DNA from 3 places in the Frankia sp. KB5 genome. Region 2 is predicted to be linked to each of the others. Evidence: riboswitches for the same ligand, from Rfam matches in the RefSeq annotation. Region 2 holds a riboswitch; each other region holds the start of a gene.
What was found. A riboswitch is a leader RNA that binds a small molecule or an ion and turns the genes downstream of it on or off. The one in region 2 is predicted to bind cyclic di-AMP.
Positions count from the first base shown of each region.

Region 1: another riboswitch for cyclic di-AMP. It lies ahead of KBI5_RS09930 (transglycosylase family protein); the one in region 2 lies ahead of KBI5_RS14915 (transglycosylase family protein).
Region 3: another riboswitch for cyclic di-AMP. It lies ahead of KBI5_RS11055 (peptidoglycan-binding protein); the one in region 2 lies ahead of KBI5_RS14915 (transglycosylase family protein).

Region 1 covers NZ_MRUJ01000085.1:10,714-15,633, forward strand. The annotation lists gene KBI5_RS09915 (adenylosuccinate synthase) at 1-397, opposite strand, end outside; gene KBI5_RS09920 (DUF3151 domain-containing protein) at 489-923, opposite strand; gene KBI5_RS09925 (transglycosylase family protein) at 1,009-1,728, opposite strand; cyclic di-AMP (ydaO/yuaA leader) riboswitch at 1,731-1,921, opposite strand; gene KBI5_RS09930 (transglycosylase family protein) at 2,394-3,071, opposite strand; cyclic di-AMP (ydaO/yuaA leader) riboswitch at 3,078-3,312, opposite strand; gene fbaA (class II fructose-bisphosphate aldolase) at 4,218-4,920, opposite strand, start outside.
Region 2 covers NZ_MRUJ01000143.1:7,755-12,248, forward strand. The annotation lists gene KBI5_RS14905 (hypothetical protein) at 8-331, opposite strand; gene rlmB (23S rRNA (guanosine(2251)-2'-O)-methyltransferase RlmB) at 574-1,665, shown strand; gene KBI5_RS14915 (transglycosylase family protein) at 1,871-2,251, opposite strand; cyclic di-AMP (ydaO/yuaA leader) riboswitch at 2,254-2,429, opposite strand; gene KBI5_RS14920 (peptide deformylase) at 2,927-4,494, opposite strand, start outside.
Region 3 covers NZ_MRUJ01000098.1:33,362-40,084, forward strand. The annotation lists gene KBI5_RS11035 (lasso peptide biosynthesis B2 protein) at 1-100, opposite strand, end outside; gene KBI5_RS11040 (lasso peptide biosynthesis PqqD family chaperone) at 97-414, opposite strand; gene KBI5_RS11045 (asparagine synthase-related protein) at 437-2,293, opposite strand; gene KBI5_RS27785 (lasso RiPP family leader peptide-containing protein) at 2,290-2,400, opposite strand; gene KBI5_RS11050 (AfsR/SARP family transcriptional regulator) at 2,594-3,430, opposite strand; gene KBI5_RS11055 (peptidoglycan-binding protein) at 3,688-4,437, opposite strand; cyclic di-AMP (ydaO/yuaA leader) riboswitch at 4,929-5,127, opposite strand; gene KBI5_RS11065 (alpha/beta hydrolase) at 5,660-6,205, opposite strand.

The sequences.
Region 1 (4,920 bases), on a different contig from region 2:
CGATGCCGCGACCGGTGGTACCGATCCGCGCCTTGCCCAGGTAACGCTCGATGACCCGGTCCAGCGCCCGGTGATGGGGCATGATCAGATGGGCGTTCGCGCTGATCAGGAGCCGGGAGACGTCGATGCCGCGGGCGGTGAGCCCGTCCATCTCGGCCAGCAGCACGCCCGGGTCGATGACGACCCCGTTGCCGATCACGGGAACGCAGTCGGCCCGCAGCATGCCACTGGGAATCAGGTGGAGCGCGTAACTCTCCGCCCCGATGACCACGGTGTGGCCGGCGTTGTTGCCACCCTGGTACCGGACGACGTAATCGACGGCGCCGCCCAGGAGGTCGGTCGCCTTTCCTTTTCCCTCGTCGCCCCACTGGGCACCGATGAGGACAAGAGCAGGCACCGGGCGAGGTTACTAGGGATGGCGGGGTCGTGGGGCCGGCTGCGGCATCCTCGCTGGTCTCCACCACCGACGCGGCCTGATGAACTCACTGTCAGGTGAAGCCGAGCTCACTGGCAGCGACGGAATCGCTGTCGGCCAGGAACGTCCGGCAGCGGGTGGCCTCCTCGGCCTCCCCGATGGCCGCGGCCGCCCGACCGAGAGCGGCGAGCGAACGCAGGAACCCGCGGTTGGGTTCGTGTGACCAGGGGATCGGCCCGTTGCCCTTCCAGCCCGAGCGGCGCAGGGCGTCGAGGCCGCGGTGATAGCCCGTGCGGGCGTAGGCATAGGCCTCGACGGGTCGTCCGCCGGTGAGCGCGAGCTCGGCGAGCGCGGCCCAAGGCACGCTGAACGCGGGCAGCCGGGCGGCGACGGCATCCGGCGGATCACCGGCGACCAGCGCATCGGTCGCGGCCGCGTCGGAGGGCAGGAGCGTCGGCGGCGGACCGGAGAGCAGGTTGGGCTTTCCCGAGGTGGACGGCGTCGTCATGAGTGCATCCTGCCCGACGACCGGCCGCACACGTCATGGAGGTCACCCCGGACGCGCTTGCCCTGCGCGCACGGTGACCGGTCGGTCAGGCCCTGACGCTGACGTTCCACAGATTCTGGCCGACGACCCCGGGTTGACCGTCGCTCACCCGGGTGAGGTACGAGTACAGCGCGGCGATGCCCTGCGACTGCGGTCCGAACTTGCCGTCGACGGTGAGTACGAAGCCCTTCTGACGCATCCTGTCCTGCCAGACGAAGGCGTCCGGGCGAACGTCGTCGCTGAGGGACGCGTCGAGGACCGTGCCCCTGAACGAGCCGTCCCCCATCTCCCGGCGGGCCCGGTCCAGCGTCATGGGGGGTTCCACCGGGGTGATGGCCTGCTGGATGACGTCACCGGAGCCGCCCGGGACACTGGCCGGGCCGTTGTTGGTCAGGCCCATCTTGACCGAGCAGGACGGCCATGGCTGCCAGCCCCGCTGGTTGTAGAGCTTCGCGGCCGCCTCGTCCTGCGTGGCGGGCGATGCCTGGTACGGGCGGCCGGAGTACCCGAGCCCYTGCCAGGTCTGGTCGTCGAACTGGTAGGCACCGGAGAAGCCGTTGCCGGTGTTGACCGCGTAGTTGCCGCCGGACTCGCATTGGCGGAGCTTGGCGAAGTCGTCGGAGGTGGCCGCGCCCGCCGGAGCCGCGGTGACCGCGAGGCCGCTGCCGACGATGGRCGTGACCGCGCCGGTGGTGCGCAGGATGCGACCGGCGGGCGATGGGGCCTGCGGTGCTCGATGTCTGCCGCCACGACGCCCAGAGGGCATGTCAGTCCAATCCCGTCGCCTGCGGGGTGAGCTGTCGGGTGCGGGCTGGGATGGCCCGGCCGGAGGATCCGACCCCGGGTGGGAACCGCTCTCCACCATGGGCCGGGACGCACCGGCTTTACCCCAAGGACGCCGCTTGCGGCGCCCGAAATGTGGGTCCCCCACTCCTGCCCGCTGTGGTCGATGTTCGTTCCGGCCGCTCGTACGGGGGCAGGACTCGGCGTCCGTCCGGGCGGCCTCGCCGACGAGGCGAGTGAGCGGCACTCTAGCGAGAACCGCTCATGGAGCGCAAACCGGGGTGGTCCGGAGTAACCAGTGAGGATCGCGCGAATCGTGCCACTTCCATACAGGTTCCGCAGGTGGCTCGCTGGTCCTGCTGTTCCTCGTCGGCCTTGCCGAAGATCGGCTCTGCCGAAGATCGGCCCTGCCGGAGGCCGGTCAGGGTGCGGTCCTGGTGATGCTGGTGGTGGGTTGTACGGGCCGGCCCGTACGGGCCGTCAACCGGAGATCGTCCGGAGACAGGTCGGGCCAGCCCGTCGTCGAGGTGAGATCCCCTGACCGGTGTCGCCGGGGTGGGATGTCCGGTTCCCGCGGCGGTCGTCCCTCCGCCACGGGGGCGGAGCGAATGGATCAGCTGATGGAGCTGATGGGGCTGATGGGGAGGATCAGCGGAAGGTGGCCCGCCAGGTCYCCGGGCCYACGATGCCGTCGACGGCGAGTCCCTTGGCGGCCTGCAGGGCGCGGGCGACTGCGGCGGAGCGTGGTCCGTAGRGGCCGTCGATCGTGATCGGATAGCCCAGATGGTTGACGCGGGCCTGCCAGGCCCGCACGTCGTCACGTACCTGCCTGGCCAGTGCGGTCGTCAGGTTACGGGTGAATACGGGGGTGCTCATGGAGATGGGGCTGACCGTCAGCTCGCGGCGTTCCGTCGTGCGCGAGGCCTGGCCCGAGGAGCTCGACGAGCCGCCCGCGAGCTGGTCGGCGCCCATCCCGCGGCCACAGGCCGGCCACTGGCCGAAGCCGGACCGTCGGGCGAGCTTGAGCGCGGCCTCGTCCTGGACGGCCGGGGAAGCCTGGTGCGGCAGACCGCCGTAGCCGAGGCTGTGCCAAGTGCTGGCGGAGAACTGGTAAGCGCCGTAGTACGCGTTGCCGGTGTTGGTCGTGTAGTCACCGCCGGACTCGCACTGCCGCAGGCCCGTCCAGGTGGTGGCCGCATCGGCCGGCTGGCTGAGCGCGAAGGTYCCGCCCACCGCCGCCGCGAGTACTGGTGCGACCACGAGGGCCCGGGCCCGGCTGCGGGTACCGGCGCGGCATTGTCGGCCACTGATACGTGCGTCGGACATGTCTTGTGGTCCTTCCCCACGCCTGCGAGGTGAGCTGTCGGATTRGGGCTGGGAACTGCCCGGCCGTGCCAGGGATCCCTGGAGACGGAAGCCGCACCGGAAATACCTTTCCGGGTGGTCGTCGCACATGGCTTCACCCCGAGAYCATCGAATCCTTTCGATACTCGGAGATGGGTCCCCCGTTCCTGCCGCCCGGTTCGAGAAATCGTCGGCCAGGGGCAGGATTCGGCGTGCCGCCCGACGAATGCCCGACGTTGTTGCCGGGCACGGCGAAAACCATAACCACGCCGCCCGGCGAGTCGCCAAGCATTGAATYGGGTGCGTGAAAAAGAGCACACTCGGCGCGCCTGCTTGAGTAGGAACTGGCGGCCTGGTATCGCGCGTGCGCGCCCGCTCATCAACCTGGCGGTACGGCGTGCGGAGGCATTTGTGCTCGGCCGATCACCCTGTTTGCCGATGGTCGACGATGAGCGGAGAGTCCCACATCAGGCCAGATGCGTGACATGTCGACAAAGGCGTGACGGCCCTGCTACGAGATRGACGCGAGTGATCGGCCTGATACTACGCTTCGTCCATTGAAGCCTGTTTTTGTGAGAAAAACAACGGAAATCGGGCGGTAACTTGCGGCGTTGTGATTTTTGCACACGGCGGATTCAATCGGACACCGACTGTGAAAAGCGCCCGTCGGATCACCACAGTGGGCGAAGGGGTTCCCTGGGGGTGGGGCGGTAGGTGAACGGTTACCGAAGGTCCGGTGCGTGTCCGCTCATTTGGCCGAAACCTGCTGGTTGCCGGCGGGGGCGGCGTTACGCGAGGAGCGGGATGRCGCGCCCGCTAAACAGTGGTCCCCCAGCCGTCGGAGCGACCGGGGGACCGCGCGGGCCGGCATAGTACGGGAAATCGGCGGGTCGTGCATCGGACCGGGGCGGGTCGGATGTCCGCCGCGTGCCGGTCGTTCCGTCCGCCGGAAATGATGGAGAGGGTCGGACCGAGGGGTCCGGAGAATGTCCTCGGACGAGCGGCGGCGGTTGCTCGGTTGCCCGTTCGCGGCCGGCGGCTATCTGTCCGCTTGTCCGCCGGCCGGCGGACAAGCGGCCGGTATCCGACGAACCGATCCCGCCAGCCGGCGTGCGCTCCTGGGCCCGACTATGCCCGCCCGAGGCTGGTGCCGGCGGAACGGAGGTCCTCACACGCCTGGGCGACGCGGGCCGCCATGCTGRTCTCCGCGAGCTTTCCGTAGGTACGCGGGTCGTACGCCTTCTTCACGCCGACCTCACCGTCCACCTTGAGAACGCCGTCATAGTTTTTGAACACGTGGTCCACGATGGGGCGGGTGAATGCGTACTGGGTGTCCGTGTCCACGTTCATCTTGACCACCCCGTAGTCGAGGGTCTCGCGGATTTCGGTGAGAGCCGACCCGCTACCGCCGTGAAAGACGAGGTTGAACGGCTTCGCGCCGGCTGGCAGCCCGAGCTTCCTGGCGACGTACTCCTGTCCTTCGTGCAGAATCGTCGGGCGTAGCTTGACGTTTCCGGGCTTGTACACACCGTGCACGTTGCCGAAGGTGGCGGCGAGCAGGTAGCGCCCCTTCGCGCCGGTGCCGAGCACCTCGGCCGTCCGCCACATGTCCTCCGGCGTCGTGTAGAGCTTCTCGTCGATCGCGCCGACGACGCCGTCCTCCTCGCCGCCGACGACCCCGATCTCGACCTCGAGAACGATCTTCGCGGCGGCGGCGTCCGCGAGTAGTTCTTCGGCGATCTTGAGGTTCTCCTCGAGGGGGACCGCCGAGCCGTCCCACATGTGCGACTGGAAGAGCGGCTCGCGTCCCTGGGCCACCCGATTCTTCGAG
Region 2 (4,494 bases):
CGCGTCGTCACGTCGTCTCCCCGGGTCCGCCTGGGCCGCCGGGCCGGGAGGTGGCGCTCAACGTTCTATGCCGGGCATTCTCCAGGAATGTCACCGCCGCGGCGGTGACACCGCCAGGTCGGGGAGCACACCCGCCGAACGCCCGCGACGGCGTGCCGCGCGGCCCGGCAGCCGTGACGAGCGCGGTACCGTAGGCCTCCACTCCGCCGAGCATGGTGAGACTGGCATCGAGATCGTCGATGTTGATCAGGTGGCTCCCCGCCTTCGCCATGGGGCACCAGCGGTCTTCGGCCCGCGACCACCCGGCGGCGGGTGGAAGAACGATGCGCACCTGACCCTCCTGACGCCGGTGAGGAGCGGCCGGACCACATCAGGTCGGGCCGTGGGCCTGCCGGCCCTCAGGATAGGGCGCCGGGTCCCCGGAAACGGCCATGTCGAGGTATGCCCATGGCAGAGCTCCTCCGCCGAGTTCCCGCCGAGCTCTCGCCGAGCGCGCCCCGACACGCCGGTGTCGTCCGCCGTATACCGTGGTCACATGGTCATTCCCCGGGCGTGTACTGGTCGGTGGTCCTGATGGCCGGCGCCGCTCGCCGGGACAGCGGGATCGCCCGCGGCGGTCAGGGCGGTCGGGCCGCCAAGGCCGGTTCCCACCGCAAGGGGGCCTCCACGGGCAGRGGCGGTCACGGCCGCAAGGCGCTGGAGGGCCGTGGGGCCACTCCGCCCGCGCAGCTGCGCCCCGGCCATCCCGCCCAGCGTCGTGCGGCGGCGGCTGCGGCGGCCCGTTCCGCCTCGGCCGGAGCCGAGCGGGGTCGAGCGGCCGCCGGCCGGCGCGGGGATGGTGGCCGCGCCGTCGCAGCTGCGGCCACCACCGGGCCGAGCGCCGTGGGGGGTTCCGCGGGGGCCGGGCGCCCACGGRGGACCGAGGGCGACGAGCTGGTGGTCGGGCGCAACGCGGTGGTCGAGGCGCTGCGGGCCGGGGTACCGTCGTCGACCCTTTTCATCGCCGGCGGGCTGGACTTCGACGAGCGGCTCGCCGACGCCCGCCGGCTCGCCGGGCGGGCCGGGATCGCCGTGGCCGACGTCGGCCGCACGGATCTCGACCGGATGTGTGGCACCGCTCCGCATCAGGGTCTCGCCCTCGTGGTACCGCCGTTCCGGTATGCCCATCCGGATGATCTCCTCGCCCGCGCGCGCTCGTCCCCTCCGGGTCTGCTGGTGGCGTTGGACGGGGTCACCGATCCTCGCAACCTCGGGGCCGTGGTGCGCTCGGCCGCCGCCTTCGGTGCCCACGGCGTCGTCGTTCCGGAGCGTAGGGCCGCCGGCGTGACCGCCGCGGCCTGGAAGACCTCGGCGGGGGCTGCCGCCCGGCTGCCGGTGGCGCGCGCCACCAACCTCGCCCGCACGCTCGTCTCCTACGCGGCGGGCGGCCAGTTCGTTGTCGGTCTGGCCGCGGACAGTGAAGTGAGCATCGACGAGCTCACGATGGCGACCGACCCCCTCGTCCTGGTGATCGGTTCCGAGGGACGCGGGTTGTCCAGGCTGGTCGAGCAGCGCTGCGACGTGAGGGTCCGGATCCCCATGGCGGGTGCGGTGGAGTCCCTCAACGCGGGGGTGGCCGCCGGGATCACGCTGGCCGAGATCGCCCGCCGCCGTCGGATCGGCTGAGCCGGCCGATCGGTGGGTCCGCCGGGTCTCCGCCGGGCGGGGCCGCGGAAGTTGAGCTGGCCGACGTCGCCGTGACCGGGAAACCGTGACCGGGAAACGTAGCGCGCAGCCCCGTGTCCCGGACGGGACACGGGGCTGCTGACCGCGCGCCGATCAGTACCGGCCGGGCGCGGACGGTGAAGGCTGGCGCGGGAAGTCGGGCAGCTCAGATCTTGTGACCCCAGCACGGCTTCGAGGCGTACCAGGGGCTCGTCCCCTGCTGGGCGTACAGGATGCGGGCGCGCTGCCACTGCTCGGCGACGCTGGCGTGCTGCGGCAGACCCTTGCCGCCGACCCCGTGCCAGGTGCTGGGCAGAAACTGGAACAACCCGCCGGCGCCGATGGAGTTGACCGCGCGGGGGTTCCCCCCGGACTCACAAGGGATCACCTTGGAGAGGAAGTGGTCGGCGTTCGTCGACGCGCTGGCCGGTTGGGACAGCGCGAGGCCACCGCCGATCGAGGCCGCGAGAGTGGTGGCGGCGATCAAGGCCCGGGAACCGAGCCTGATGCGGTTGAGACCACGAGCGAGCGAACGAGCGTTGGACATTGAGTTGCCCTTCCCCACGCCTGCGAGGTGAGCTGTCGGGTTCGGGCTGGGAATGRCCGGCCGCGCATCGCGGCTTCACCCCGAGGACGTCTTTTATCGGCGCCCGGAATTGGTTCCCCCGCTCCTGCCAAAGGTTTGATTCTCGTCGAGCGGGGGCAGGATTCGGCGTGCCGCCCGACGCATGCCATCAGGTGACGGCACGGCAACGAACATAGCTGAGAGTGACCCGGGAAAAACAAGAGTACGTGAGGATGCACACAGTGCACCCCACTTACTTGTCCCGATCTTTTTAATGGTGTTTCGCGCCCGCGTMCGCGCCCGATCCTAGAGGTTGTTCAGTGGGCTGAAAATCCCCAGTTCGTGGCTGGGTCGTCACGCTGACGGTAAACAATAKGCGATGCGTGGGGAATCTGTTCCGCCGCGTGGCGATCGAGCCTCCACTACCCGCTGCCGGCAGTCTCTAACCAGGTTCCGAAAAAATCTGTGTCGACGTTCCGGCGGACCCGCACCTATCGCCTGCTTTCCGGACTATACGGCACGAGGGAACCATGTCATATGTCGGATCTAACAGTCCGTGTCGGACACCCGGTCCCGGCGCTGCGCCGTCGGCACGTGGGCACGTCGGCATGCCGACGTGCCGACGTGCCGCCCGCGGGGCGGGTGCGTTCGGGTTGGTCAGCGGTTGTAGGACCAGGCCGAGCCGGTACCCCGGTACTGCTCCACCGGGATCGGTGTGGTTCCGGCCCGCATCCGATCCGTGTAGAGCTGACCGTGCAGGTGATCGATCTCGTGAGCGACGAGCCGCGCCAGCCCCTGCCGATAGACGGTGATGTGCCGGTTGCCATCGATATCGGTGTGTTCGACGTGCAGCTCCAGCGGCCGGGGGACGAGGCCACGGACGTCGAAGAAGCTCAGGCAGCCCTCGTACTGCTCGTCGGTCTCTCGGGAGGTCTCGATGACGCTGGGGTTGAGCAGCGTGAGCGTGTCGCCGCCCGCGGTACGCACGATCGCCGCGGCGCGGTTGATGCCGACCTGCGGCGCGGCGATGCCCAGGCCCTTGCCGAAGGTGTGCAGGGCGGACACCCGTTCGAGGGCGGAGGACAGTTCGGCGARGACCCGGCGCGCGTCTTCGGCCTCGTTGGGCAGAGCGAACGGGCGGGCCGGCTGCCGCAGGATCGCCTCACCCTCCTGCACGATGCCGACGGCCGCCATCTGATCGCTGGGACGTGTTCCGGTCTCCGTGGCCGGATCACGTTCCGGCACGGTGGCCCGGAAGTTCCATTCCAGRCGGTAGCGGGCGTGCAGCGGCGGCTCGGTGGTCYACCAGGTGAAGATCCGCCGGTCGCCGGAGTCGGTGCGGGCGACTGCGGTCCGCAACGGGAAGGCATCGGCGGTCATCGACGTCTCCATGCCCCAGACCACGGGATCCAGCTCGGCCGGAAAGTCCAGCCGCACCGAGAGGAAACTCGTCGGTACCCGCACGGCACGCTGGAACCACGGCCCCCACTTCTCCCTGCTTACCTGGTAGCTGTAGTTGATCCACGCCGATTCGCCGGGATAGAGCGGAAATCGTCCTCGGCTGTTCTCGAAGAGCAGCCAGACCTCCTTGAGCGCGTCCCAGTCGGTCTTGACCTGCCAGGCCATCTGCTCGCCGCCACAGTGCGCGCTGAGCTGGAGGTCCTCCCAGCGCAGCGGATCGGATCGGTACAACCGCGCGGAGCGTTCCGGATCTCCCGGGAACCGGTCGACCGATATCCGCATCAGATACCGGGTTACCGGTTCGCTGCCGGCGTTGAGAAGACGTCTTCGCTGGTGGGCGACGTACATGCTGTCGTCGTAGCGGAGTTCGGCCCGGTCCTCCTCGACGACCAGGCCCCCCGGTCCGGGGGGGAGCCGGCCCGGGCTCTCGGCGACGACGGGGCCGGGGGCCGGGGCCGGGTCGACGGAGGGGGTCGCGACGTGGGCTACCGGCGTCGGGCCGGATCCGGCCGGAACCGTTGGCGGCCCGGGCGGCTCGCGCACGTCCCGTGCCGCCTCCCACGGCCGTGCGGCCAGGTGGAAATAACTGCCCGGGATGCGCAGCGCGTCGGTGATGCGTTCGATCAGGGAGAGCCGGGCGATGTGGTCCTCGCCCTGCATGATCCGGCTGACCCTGCTCTGGCTGAGCCCTTCCACCGGAGATGCGATGCGATTCTGGCTGGCACCGTCGTACTTCTTCATCAGCCGGAACACCGTGCGGAAGT
Region 3 (6,723 bases), on a different contig from region 2:
TCGCGAGCACCCGCGCGATCCCCACGGCGACCAGCGCGCCGAGCCGACGAGCGAGGGACGGTTTCGCCTCCGGCCGCTCGACCACCATCGGCGCGGTCACCGGGCCCGCGTCCGGGGATCGCAGACCGCCTCGGTCTCGGGTGACCATCGGGACTCGGGCTCGGCCTCGATGAGGCCCACGTCCGCGAGTTGGGCGAGCAGACCCTCCACGTCGCGGCGCGCCGTCTCCGGGTCAACCTCGCTGGTCTCACACAGCCCGCGGACGGCGGCTGCCGTGTCACCGCCGTCGAGCAGGATCCGCAGCACCAGGTCACCCGAGGGGTTGAGGGTCCAGTATCGGCCGTTGTCGATATGGAGGAGCACCGCTCCGTACTGGGTCGGCGCCCGCACCACGTCAGGCCGCAGCGTCACCATGATCACTCACTCCTCCGGTAGCTCAGTCAGGGCCCCGCCGGCTCGCGAGCACCCGCAGCCACGCGTCCGCCGCGAACGTCGGTCGCAGCGCCTGGTGGCGATGACCAGGTACGGACGAAGATCGGCACGCCTGGCGCAGCGCGTCCGACTCGATCAGGCCGAGATCGGCCAACGGGCTGTCATCGCACAGCTTCACCAGGACGTCCTGGCTGGTGCGCAGGCCCTGATCCTCCTCGGCGGCGGTATCCGCCTTGGTCTCGCGGCGCAGGCATTCCTGCGGCACCAGCCGGCGCATGGCCTCCTGCAGTAGCGGTTTGTACTCCCACGGACCGGTGCGCTCTTCGGGCCGCACCGCCAGCACCGCCCGGACCACCCGCTCGTCGAGGAAGGGTGCGGCGAGCGGCGGGCCGACCGGATCGGCGAGCTGGTCGAACAACCGGAACACCGCCGCGCCAGCGCGGATGGCGAAGAGATCGGCGTGGCCGTCCCGGGTCTCGGCCAGCGGCCGGGCGCGCCGGACGGCCTCCGCGAACGCTCCGGCCAGCAAGTCGAGGGCCGTCGGCGTGAGCCAACCCGGGACCACAGGCGGAAAGGCCCAGTCGAGCGAGGCCAGGACGCCCGGGTGGGATCGGCCGGAACCGGCCGGACGGCGCGCGTGGCCGACCGTGGCACGGCGGGCCTGGTCGAGCGCATCGGCCATGTCGGCGAGGCAGTCCCGGTAGCCGCGCGGGCGCATCATTCGCAGGCACGCCATCCACGGCCAGCCCTCCTGCGCTCGGTGTCCGCGCAGGTCGTGCAGCGCCCGCCGGGGCCGGCGGCGCAACAACCGGGGGAGGTAGGCGGGACAGCCGTAGGCGACCTCGTCACCACCGAACCCGGTGAGGTGCACCCGCGGCCCGTACAGCGCGACCCGGTCAAGACCCGCGCGCAGCTTCGCCCGGTCGCCGATGCCGACGAACGGCCGGTCGAGCGGTTCGTCGGCGTCGGCGATGCCGTCGTAAACGAGGGGAAGCCCGGCGGCGGGCAGGATCTCGCGCGTGACGCCAGGGAGCGTGGCCGCGGCCCGCGCGGCGTCGTCGTCACCGGGATCGGGGGCGATCCCGGTGAGCGCGACCACGTCGGCGGGGCCGCGCGCGGCCAGGCAGCACACCGAGGTGGAGCTCAGTCCGCCCGACAGATCACAGCTCACTGTCCCGCCGCCGGCGACCCGCGCCGCCACGGCCTCGGCGAGAGCCGCCCGCAGGGTCGGCGCCCCCTCCGTGCGGGACCGCACCGGTGCCGGTCGACGCCACCACCGCAGGACGGTGGCCTTCTCGTCAGGGCCGACGAGAAGGTAGTGATCCGGGGGCAGCGCGTCGATCGACTCCCAGAGCACCAGGTCATCGAGCGGATGGGGCGGTGACGGGTCGAGCAGCGACAAAGCCAGCGCCGTCCGGTTCAGCGGGGCGCCCGTGAGCCGGGCAAGCACGTCGGCGCGGTCGGCGGCGACCAGGTGGCTGCCCAACCGGGCGGTGAAGACCCGCCGGGTTCCCGTCGGGCTGCCCTGGACGCGACGGTGGCTGTCGATTTCGGCGATCACGTGGTAGTCGCCGGCCACGGCGCGCGCGAGGTCGAGAGCGTGCACGTCACGGGCCGAGAGAAGCAGCCGCAGGAGCTGTCGCGCGTTGGTCGCGGCACACCCGATCAGGGCCAGCCGCGAGCGCCCGGCGACGGCACTGACCATGGCATCGTCCGGCCAGTTGCCGACGATCCACGGCCGCCCGGAGGCATACCGCAGCATGCGACGAGCCCCCGGCGGACGCACGACGGGATCACGGTCGGCCAGCACCAGAAACCAGCAGGACGGAATCGGGACCACCGCCACCCCGGCCGCCGTCACGCAAAACGCCGCCAGGAGTAGTCACGCCCCCAGCCCCAGCGGCCGTTCGTCACTGCGGCGAAGCTGCCGGCATCTTCCAGTCGCGGGGGGAGGTAGATAGCCTTCATCGTCTTCTCCTCAGCGGTTTCCGCGCGCCCTCGCCCCGGTGGCGTGCGCCCCGGTGGCGATACACGGCGGCGCCGCGCGCGTGGCCCGGGCGCCGGCCGGCTGGTCCAGCCCGTATGGTTGAAATTCCCCCGCCGGGTTCACTGGCGGTTCAGCTGACTTCCGGCGCACGACTCGGCCGGCACGGCCGTGGCATCAGGTGACCCACGAGTCCGGATTCAGTACATGCTGATGGGCACGCCGCAGTTCGACACCGGGCTCGATCCCGAGTTCGGTCACCAGCCGCCGGTAGACCGTCTGGTACTCGGCCAGTGCCTCGGCCCGCCGGCCGGTGTGTTCCAACGCAAGGATCAGCTGGGCCCAGAGACGTTCCCGGGTCGGATGTTCGACCGTGAGCGCCCGCAGGGTCGGCAGCACCCGGTCGTACTCGCCGAGGGCCAGGCGGGCGTCGATCAGGTCCTCGCACACCGCCCAGCGAGCCTCCTCCAGCCGGAGGACCTCCGCGCCCGCGATCTCCGCCGGGAGCTCGTCGAAGGCGTCCCCCCGCCACAGCGCGAGGGCGCCTTCGAAAAACCCGGCGGCGCGTTCCGGCGAGCCGGCGCGCACGGCGGCGCGGCCCTGCTCGGCGGCCGATTCGAACCGCTTAGCGTCGATCTCACCGGACGRGACGACCAGGCGGTACTCCCCCGGCCGGCTCTCGATGRGCCCGGGGCCGTTCCCCCCGGCTCCGGACGTGTCCAGGGGCGGCCGGAGGGTGTGCCGCAGCTCCGAGAGATAAGTCTTGATGTTGCCCCCGGCGGAGCGCGGCGGGGCATCCTGCCAGAGCGCGAGCCGCATCCCGTCCACACTCACCCACTGGCCGGCGTGCAGCAGCAGGGTCAGCAGCAGTATGCGCTTCTTGCGCTGGTCGATGCGGACCTGCTCGCCCGAGGATCGCCGCACCTCCAGCGGCCCCAGGACCGCGAACAGGAGACCGGCCCCGGTCACGGAGGATGCGTTCGGACTCGCCTCAGGTAGGTAGTCGTCGAGCATCGTGGCTCTCATCGATCGGGCCCCCGTTTCGGTTTTCCCGTGCGGGCCGGCTGGTCKCGTGCGGGCCGGCTGGTCCCGCCCGGGCCGATGCCGTCTCCCGACCCGGTGCTCCCGGCCGGGTGCTGGCCCGGTGGCTGAATACCCCCACCTCACCCCGGGTAGTCATCCGGTGCGTGCGGATATCGAGCAGCGCCCTCGGGCGGGTCGGGAACACCGGCCGGCGGCAGCGGAGCCCGGTCGGCGGGCCTCGATCAGAGTCAGATCCCGAGCTTCGCCCGCGTCTGCGGTCCGACGATCCCGTCAACCACCAGACCGTGCTTCAGCTGGAAGTCCTTGACCATGTGGTTGGTCTGGTACCCGAACTTCCCATCCACGCTGATCGGGTAYCCAAGGCTGGCGAGCCTCTTCTGGATCTGGTGGACGTCGAGGCGGAACCCGAGGCCGACGGCCAGCGACGGGTAGCGGGCCGCGGGTGCCACCACGGCCGCACGCACCGGGGCAGRCAGCGAGGAGTAGGAGATGTTCGTGAACCGCACGCCGCGCGAGACGGCCGCCGCCGCCGCCTGTCCCCGGGCCAGGTAGCGGTAGTGCAGGCCGTTGGTGTAGGCGCTCCAGGCGGTGATGCCCTGGCCTTCACAGACCTTCTTCGCCGCCCAGGCGTTGACGGCCGGGTCGTAGAGGTTGCGGTTACCCACCCAGCCGGCGTGGGCCCGCATGTTGATCTGCCACAGGCCGCGCGAGTCCTCGCCGTAGGTGGCGTGGGCGTAGGGGTTGCCGCCGGACTCCGCAAGAGCCACCGCGACCCAGGTGGCCAGCGGAACGCCGCGGCAGCCGGGCAGTCCCGCGTTCGCGGCCGCGCTGGCGATCGTCACATCGGGGACCGTGGTGGCGGCCCTGGCCGGGCTCGCGGTGGCGAACATGCCGGCGCCGGCGCCGATCACACCGACGGCGGCGACAACGGCGCCCCGGGTCCGGGTGGAACGTTTCCGATGCTTTCCCTTGGCCATTTCTTTGACATCTCATTTCGGTGTCGTCGAACACAGACGGGTGATCGAGGGGAGGGATGCCGCTCGAAGGAGGGCGAGCGGAGACGACCGCGCTGGAGAAGGGCAGCACCCAGTGCCGGTCTGCCGGTGCGCCGAGAGGCCGTCCGGGGACGACCGGGGACGACCGATCGACGCGCCCTGGGGATCCCGGGGTCGATGGGCTGAACAGCACGGCAGGCGGCCGTGGTCATTCCGTTCCAGGCCTGGRGGGCCCGGTGGACGGCAGGGGTCAGCCGACCACAGACGACGAGGCCGGGTGGCTTTCAGCCGAGCTGGTGGTATGGCGCGTCAGCGCGATCGGCCGGTACGGGCACCGACCGGATGGCACGTTCTCGCGAAGACGTCAGGGCGAGAACGGCGCCCCGTATGGCGGGGACGCACCGCGGGTCGCGCCGAACGGCGTCACGGTCCAGAAGACCGGAGCCGAGCGTTCCTGAAACACAGGCAACGTCGAGTCCTTCCCGTACGCCTGCGAGGTTAGCTGTCGGGTTCGGGCCGGGAAGCCCGGCCGTTTCCGCGGCGTGCGCGTAACGGCTTAACCCCAAGGGTGGCCCGCAACGAGCCACCCGGAGGAACGTGGTTCCCCCGCTTCTGCCCAAGATCTCTCGGAGGGAGCTGCGGACCGTGGACAGAACTCGGCGTCGGCCCGGAGCTGTTGATACCCCGCAACCGTAGCGAACTACAGACCGTAGTGACAAGTACGAGTTGTGCCGAATCTGGGCGCATGTTGGTCACGATGCGTGCATAACGCTGCGATGCCGCAACTCTCGGACATCAATAGCAGCTACCGGTAGCGACGCAGATCACCCGTCACGACCGGATCTTGGCGATATGGCCGGTCTGTCGAGACGGGGACCGGTGGCCACGAGGTCCGGTAGTCACCGGGACCGCCCGGCCGTCCGGCAACCCAACCCCGGCAACCACGGCAAGCGGGAAGCCTGGCCCGGGGGTCGGGTGGCGTGCGGACGGGTACGCAAACGCGAACGGCGCAGGCTTCGAGCCTGCGGCTCGAAGCCTGCGCCGTTGAAAAACGGACGATGCGGTACGGGACGGACGACTGACCCGCGGATTCGCGTGATTCGCGCCGGCACCCGCCGAGGAAACACCTGCTGAGCGGTTGGGCCTCCCGCGAAGGCACACCCCGATCGGACCGGCACGCGGGCGCGCCCGGCACCGGGCGAGATCAGTCGACCGACCGGTCCCGCTGCCGTTGCCGTGGGGCCAGCCGCGAGACACGGAGATTCTCGAGGAACAGCAGGATYTGCGCGCCGACCGCACGCCGGCCGGGGCCGGCGAGCACGCCATGCCCCCCGGGCAGCGACGCCAGCCGGGCCCGGCGCGCGGTCCGCGTCATCATGCGCGCCAGCGCAAGCGGGCTGACCTCGTCGCGCTCGGCATGGAGCAACAGGATCGGCAGGTCGGGAAGCGACCGTGGGATCGGTTGTCCCGGATCCTCGCCCGCGATCTTCCGGTACACCAGCGGRAGGTCGAGCAACACGAGGGCATCCGGCCGGACCGCTGGCGAACCGGCGCCGACCAACGCCCGCAGGGCCCCGCTGTCCGAACCCAGCAGGACGAACGGACCATCGGGGGCACGCGCCTCACCAAGGGCGAGGACGGTGTCTCTCCCATGGTCGAGAAACGTCACCTGATAGCCGTCGAGCGCGAGCCGGAAAGCTAGGCCCTCGAAATGTTCGGCGGATTCTCCACGACCGGGAAGAAGGACCACACTGGCTCTTCTCGAGTGGGTGGGATCACCACTGGGCCAGTAACGGGTTCCCGGCCCCCCCACATATCCACGGGGGCGCGGATGAAAGTATGACGACGAAACCATGGACGACACAGCATGCTCCGATCGGAAACCGTCCAGAGATGTACCCGGTACTGACCGGACATCGATACCGAGGCGGCTGGCGTCCACGCAGGCGATGACGATCTACGGACAGACCTATCGAGTGACCGTGAATCAGGAGAACGCCAGGGAGAACACCGAGAGCGAGGGAAATCCGAGGAGGCTAGTAAAGCACGTGAAGCGGCCGGGTCGGACAACCGGACGAGGCCGCTCGCAGGAAGTCAATGTGGCCACGGACGACCAGGGGGGTCATCCGACCCACCGAGGAGAACATGACCATATTTTGCCTATCCGACGGCTACCTGTCAACATGGTCAATATTGTTACTCAGGTGTTTCACCCCATGTCCGCCCGAGGATACGTAACCGTAGCCACCGGTCGTGACCGAGGCCGCG